Regions from separate parts of the Streptomyces sp. NPDC086989 genome, predicted to be linked through region 1. Evidence: predicted binding sites of a transcription regulator. Region 1 holds the regulator's gene; the other holds the start of a gene.
The links. Region 1 encodes HspR, which represses chaperone genes until heat shock. Its sites were predicted from a motif close to TTGAGNNNNNNNNNCTCAA; they were not measured.

Region 1 (3,406 bases):
GCGAGCCCTTCGACCCGACGATCCACGAGGCCCTGATGCACTCGTACGCGCCGGACGTCACCGAGGACACCTGCGTGGCGATCCTGCAGCCGGGGTACCGGATCGGCGAGCGTACGATCCGCCCCGCGCGGGTCGCGGTGGCCGAGCCCCAGCCGGGAGCGGCCCCCAAGTCCGAGTCGGCCGAGGCCGACGCGCCGTCGGACAAGGACACGGATGCCCCCGACAAGGGCTGACGTTGAACCAGTAGCGGTACGAGAGGAGGGACACCGGGGATGAGCACGAAGGACTTCGTCGAGAAGGACTACTACAAGGTCCTCGGTGTCCCGAAGGACGCCACCGAGGCCGAGATCAAGAAGGCGTACCGGAAGCTCGCGCGCGAGTTCCACCCGGACGCCAACAAGGGCGACGCCTCGGCCGAGGAGCGCTTCAAGGAGATCTCCGAGGCGAACGACATCCTCGGCGACGCCAAGAGGCGCAAGGAGTACGACGAGGCCCGCACCCTGTTCGGCAACGGGGGCTTCCGCCCCGGCCCGGGCGGGGGCGGCGGCTCGTTCAACTTCGACCTCGGCGACCTCTTCGGCGGCACCCAGCCGGGTGGCGGAGCGGGTGGCGGGTTCGGCGGCGGCGGCCTGGGCGATGTCTTCGGCGGCCTGTTCAACCGCGGCGGCGCGGGCCCCGGGGCCCGTACCCAGCCGCGCCGCGGCCAGGACATCGAATCGGAGGTCACCCTCTCCTTCACGGAGGCGGTGGACGGGGCCACGGTCCCGCTCCGGATGTCCTCACAGGCGCCCTGCAAGGCCTGTTCGGGCACCGGCGACAAGAACGGCACGCCGCGCGTGTGCCCGACGTGCGTCGGCACCGGCCAGGTCTCGCGGGGCAGCGGCGGCGGTTTCTCGCTGACCGACCCCTGCGCGGACTGCAAGGGCCGCGGCCTGATCGCGGAGACCCCCTGCGACGTCTGCAAGGGCAGCGGGCGGGCCAAGTCCTCCCGCACCATGCAGGTCCGCATCCCGCCGGGGGTCTCGGACAACCAGCGGATCCGGCTGCGCGGCAAGGGGGCTCCGGGCGAGCGCGGCGGTCCGGCCGGCGATCTGTACGTCGTCGTCCACGTGGACGGCCACCCGGTGTTCGGCCGCAAGGGCGACAACCTGACGGTCACCGTTCCGGTGACGATCGCCGAGGCCGCCCTGGGCGCCGACATCAAGGTCCCGACCCTGAACGGCCCGTCGGTGACGCTGAAGCTGCCGCCGGGCACCCCCACGGGGCGCACGATGCGGGCCCGCGGCAAGGGAGCGGTCCGCAAGGACGGCACCCGCGGAGACCTGCTGGTGACGGTGGAGGTCGCCGTTCCGGCCTCGCTGTCGGACAAGGCCCGCGAGGCGCTGGAGATGTACCGCGACGCGACGGAGTCGGAGGACCCGCGCGCCGCGCTGTTCGAGTCCGCGAGGGGAGCATGAACATGGACGGCCGGCGCAGGAGCCACTACCAGCTCAACGACGACACTCCTGTCTACGTCATCTCGGTGGCCGCCCAGCTCTCGGGCCTGCATCCGCAGACCCTGCGCCAGTACGACCGGCTCGGCCTGGTCTCCCCGGACCGGACGGCCGGCCGCGGCCGGCGCTACTCGGCACGCGACATCGAACTGCTCCGCACGGTGCAGGCGCTGTCCCAGGACGAGGGCATCAACCTGGCCGGCATCAAGCGGATCATCGAGCTGGAGAACCAGGTCGCGGCGCTCCAGCAGCGGGTGGCCGAGCTCTCGGCGGCGGTGGACGGCGCGGCGGCCGTGCTCCAGCAGCGCGAGGCCCAGGTGCACGCCTCGTACCGGCGGGATCTGGTCAAATACCAGCCACCGGTTGCGGGCAACGCCCTGGTCGTGTGGCGCCCCGCGCCGAAGCGCCAGAGCGACTGACGCCGGAGCGGCCGGCGACCCACGGCTCACGGTCGGCGGCCCACGGCCCACGGCCGACGCTGACGTGCCAACGCGCAGGCCCCGCCCGGGAACCCCGGGCGGGGCCTGCGCGTTGTGCCGGGGGGCGTCAGTCGCCCTCGTCCTCCAGGATCCCTGAGCGGGCGATGAGGAAGCCGAGCTGGGCGCGGCTGCCGCTGCCGAGGGTGCCGGCCAGCTTCGCGATGTGCGCGCGGCAGGTCCGTACGTTCATGCCGAGCCGGCGGGCGATGGCCTCGTCGACGTGGCCCTCGATGAGGAGCTGGGCGATGGTGCGCTGCACGCCCGAGATGCCGCCGCGGGTGTGCTGGTACGTCACTTCCTCCTGGAGCGGCACCGCGCGGTGCCACAGCTGCTCGAACACCTTGATGAGGTAGTCGACCAGCCCGGGGTGGCGCAGTTCCAGGGCGACCTGGCGGTCGTCGCTGGCCGGTATGAAGGCGACGGTCCGGTCGAAGATGATGAGGCGCTCGAAGAGCTCCTCCAGCGTGCGCACCTCGACCTTGCCGGCCTTGAGGAGGTCGACGTACGCGAGGGTGCCGCGGCTGTGCCGGACGGTGTGCTGGTAGAGGGTCCGGATCCGGACACCGCGGTCGGTCAGCGGCTGGTCGCGTTCCAGGGCCTCGGTGAGCTCCAGGCTGGGCCGGGCGCCGCCGGGCTGGATGGTGAGCATCTCCGTGTGGCACTCGGCCGTGGCGAGGTTGAGGGCGGCATTGATGGGGTCGAAGCCCTCGAGCACGGTGATGGCGTGGGTGCTTGCCGGATTCTGCGCGCTGATGGCGAGAAATGGCTCGAAGGCCTCGGACAGTTCGAGGGAATCACGACGTCTGTCGCGGATCTCCCGTTCGATCGGATGCAGCCGCTGTGCGAGTGCCACCGCCGGTGGAACCGGACGGAGCGAATTGGCGTCATCAGGATCCGGCTGCAACAACGCCAGATCGAGCAGACAGGGTGCCGTTTTGACATCCCCACGTGCGATACGTCCCGTCCTCAGCGCGCTCGTGTAGAGCCGTGCCCCCTCGCTGCACAGCTCGGTGACCGAGTGGGGATGTGTCGCTTTTGTTCGGTTTATGGTCAAATCTCCACCCCCCAGGGTCCTGAACATGCAAGAACATGATGCATCGTCCCTGTGGCAGTGATGTGCCTGAATGAGCCATCGTCTGACAGGCGGGGGAGAGGATTTCATCAAGTGAGGACGAAGCCGACCATGAACAAGAGAATGCTTCGCTCGGCGCTTGCCACCGTCATCTTCTCGGCTGTGGCCGGTCTGGGACTTGCCGGGGTCACCCTGGGGGGCGCTGCAGGGGGTGCCGCCGGCCTCCAGGCGGCGCCGCTGGAGGACAGCGGATGGCGCGCGGCACCGATGGACAGCGGGTGGCGTTCCGCCCCCGTCGACGCCGAAGCCGGCGCCCTCGGCACGGAGATCGCGGCATGACCCCCGACGACCGCGGTTTCCGT
Region 2 (3,406 bases), on a different contig from region 1:
AGCTCGTGCTGGGAGGCCACCTTGCGCAGGAGCCGGGCGATGGAGCGCTCCAGGGTGCGCACGCCGGCCTCGCGGGTGTACTCGCCGGCCAGCTTGCGCAGGGCGTCCTCCTCCAGGACCACCTCGTCGGCGCCGAGGCCGGCGCGCTCCAGCTGGCGGGGCAGCAGGTGGTCGCGGGCGATGACGACCTTCTCGTCCTCGGTGTAACCGTCGAGACGGACGAGCTCCATGCGGTCGGCGAGGGCCTCCGGGATGGACTCCAGGACGTTGGCGGTGGCCAGGAACACCACGTCGCTCAGGTCCAGCTCGACCTCCAGGTAGTGGTCCCGGAAGGTGTGGTTCTGGGCCGGGTCCAGGACCTCCAGCAGGGCCGCGGCCGGGTCTCCGCGGAAGTCGGAGCCCACCTTGTCGATCTCGTCGAGCAGGACCACGGGGTTCATGGACCCGGCTTCCTTGATGGCGCGGACGATCCGGCCGGGCAGCGCGCCGACGTACGTACGGCGGTGGCCGCGGATCTCGGCCTCGTCCCGGACGCCGCCGAGGGCGACGCGGACGAACTTGCGGCCCATCGCGTGCGCGACGGACTCCCCGAGGGAGGTCTTGCCCACGCCGGGGGGTCCGACGAGGGCGAGCACGGCTCCGCCGCGCCGCCCGCCGATGACGCCCATGCCGCGCTCGGAACGCCGCTTGCGCACGGCCAGGTACTCGGTGATGCGGTCCTTCACGTCGCTGAGCCCGGCGTGCTCGGCGTCCAGGACGGCCCGGGCGCCGCGGATGTCGTACTCGTCCTCGGTCCGCTCGTTCCACGGCAGCTCCAGCACGGTGTCCAGCCAGGTGCGGATCCAGGAGCCCTCCGGGGACTGGTCGCTGGACCGCTCCAGCTTGTCGACCTCCTTGAGCGCGGCCTCGCGGACCTTCTCGGGGAGGTCGGCCCCCTCGACGCGGGCCCGGTAGTCGTCGGACTCCTCGCCTTCCTTCTCGCCGTTCAGTTCGCGCAGTTCCTTGCGCACGGCCTCGAGCTGGCGGCGCAGCAGGAACTCGCGCTGCTGCTTGTCGACGCCGTCCTGGACGTCCTTGGCGATGGACTCGGCGACGTCCTGTTCGGCGAGGTGGTCGCGGAGCCAGGTGACGGCGAGCCGGAGGCGGGCCACCGGGTCGGCGGTCTCCAGCAGCTCGACCTTCTGGGCGACGGTCAGGAACGGCGAGTACCCGGAATTGTCGGCGAGCGCCGACACGCCCTCGATCTGCTGGACCCGGTCCACGACCTGCCAGGCTCCGCGCTTCTTGAGCCAGGTGGTGGCGAGCGCCTTGTACTCCTTGACGAGTTCGGTGACGGCCCCGGGCAGCGGATCCGCGAGCCGTTCGTCGACGCTCTCGCCCTCGACCCAGAGCGCCGCGCCGGGGCCGGTGGTCCCGGCTCCGATCCGGACGCGGCCGATACCGCGGATCAACGCGCCGGGGTCCCCGTCGGAGAGCCGCCCCACCTGCTCGACGGTCCCGAGCACACCGGTGCCGGCGTACTTCCCGTCGACCCGCGGCACGAGCAGCACCCGGGGCTTCCCGCTGCGGACCGCCGCCTGGGCGGCTTCGACGGCTCCCCGCACCTCGGCATCGGACAGGTCCAGCGGAACGACCATCCCCGGCAGCACGACCTCGTCGTCGAGCGGCAGTACGGGCAGAGTGAGCGTTACGGACGTCGAAGCCATGATCTTCCCTCCGGCAGTGAAGTTGAGCTATGCCGACTCAATGCATGTGCGCCTCCCAATGTTCCCCACCTCCGTTCGCCCGGGGTGAACACTCGGATCCGCGTCAGGGGCGGGGCAGGGACCGGACCGCGGCCACGACCACCGCTCCCGGGATCAGCAGGCCCGCCTCGCCCAGTGCGTAGACCAGCCAGTGCGGCATGTCGGTCCAGGCCTCGTAGGGGATGCCCACGGCGATTCCGCTGGCCACCGCGAGCAGGCCGCTGAGCAGGAGGGTCGTCCAGGCGCACGCCGAGACCCGGCGGTTGAGGGTGGTCTCGTCCCGCCAGTGGCCCTGCGCAAAGGGAGGGGCGGGGGCGGGCCGGGGACGGGCCGCCACCAGCACAGGAGGACCAGCAGCATCAGCGCGGCCCCGCTCACCCATGACGCCGCGTCGGACCAGGGGGACGCGTGCCGGCGCAGTACCGCGTTGTCGAAGCCGATGGACGACACGATCAGCATCAGCACCGAGAACTGCGCGGCGAACTGGACCAGGCCGCGGAAGAAGTGGACCTCGCCGTGCCGGTTGCGTTGGTACGCGGGCAGCAGCCAGGCCAGTCCGGCGATCACCACGACGGCGTCCGCCGCGAGGATCGCCCCGGAGAACAGCTGCTCCGTCGTGGCGCGCAGGCACACCAGCTCGCCGGAGGCCAGCGCGTACAGGTACGAGGCCGCCGCGAGGCCGAAGAAGCAGGGCAGCAGGAGCCGCAGGCCGCGCGAGGCGTGGCCGTCCCCGCCCGGCGGGTTCTTCTCGCCGATCACCACGACGACCCCGGCGAAGACGAAGCCGGCGAAGATCCCGCAGAACGCGCTCATCGCACTGGCCGACCCGACGGCGCTCCAGTCCCCCGGCCCGTTCTGGCAGTTGTCCGGTACGAACGGCGGCGGGGCGGCGAGCGCATACGGCGTCATAGCGGCCGATGCTGGCACCGGGGCGCCGGCGCCGATCGGGGGTTGGCCTAAAAGTGGCACACGGGGTGAGGCATTGCGGAGCGCACTCGCGCGGCGCATGCGCCCTTGAAACGCCCCTCGGGCCCGATCCGGGCAGACGGAAGTTTGACGACAGGCCCTTAAACGCCCTCGATGCGGATGTCACCCGAGGAGGTCCGGACCGAGAGGTGGGACGGGGCCGTCGGGGTGGACAGGAGGGGGATGTCCCGTCTGCCCGATGAGGTGACGGTCGTGATCCGGTACGGGCCTTGCGGGAGCCGGAGCGCGACGTCCCCGGAGCCGCTCTGCGCGGACACCGACACCGGCGGCATCGCGAACGTCAGGCGGGCGTCGCCCGAGGAGGCGTGGACCTCCGCGGTCGGGCCGGTCAGGCCGGTGGCGGTGACCGACCCGGACGACGTACGGACCTTCAGCGGGCCCGCGATCCGGTCGGCCGTGACGTCGCCGGAGGAGGACGAGAGCTCGGCCCCCGCCACCCCGGCCACGGCGATGCGGCCGCTGCCGCTCTCCAGTCTGACCGTGACCGAGGCCGGGACCTGGAGGCGGTAGTCGATGAAGCAGGCGTCCGAGCAGCCGTCCGTGAGGCGCAGGACGCCTCCCGAGACCTGTTCGCCGCCCGGCTTCGGCGCGCTGTCGCCCCGGTAGTGGACCGTGCGCTGCAGGGATACCGCCGTCCCGGTGCCGGCGACGACCTCGATGGAGCCGCGCCGCAC

Region 2: the regulator HspR is predicted to act here: its motif matches at 1,729-1,747, upstream of lon (endopeptidase La).

What each region holds. Positions count from the first base shown of each region.
Region 1 is NZ_JBIVAL010000003.1:219,321-222,726, reverse strand. Features, by position in the region: gene grpE (nucleotide exchange factor GrpE) at 1-233, shown strand, start outside; gene dnaJ (molecular chaperone DnaJ) at 273-1,457, shown strand; gene ACIPK4_RS07750 (heat shock protein transcriptional repressor HspR) at 1,460-1,912, shown strand; gene ACIPK4_RS07745 (helix-turn-helix transcriptional regulator) at 2,040-3,053, opposite strand; gene ACIPK4_RS07740 (hypothetical protein) at 3,156-3,383, shown strand; gene ACIPK4_RS07735 (hypothetical protein) at 3,380-3,406, shown strand, end outside.
Region 2 is NZ_JBIVAL010000002.1:209,439-212,844, reverse strand. Features, by position in the region: gene lon (endopeptidase La) at 1-1,706, opposite strand, end outside; gene ACIPK4_RS04690 (hypothetical protein) at 1,860-2,654, opposite strand; gene ACIPK4_RS04685 (DUF4097 family beta strand repeat-containing protein) at 2,813-3,406, opposite strand, start outside.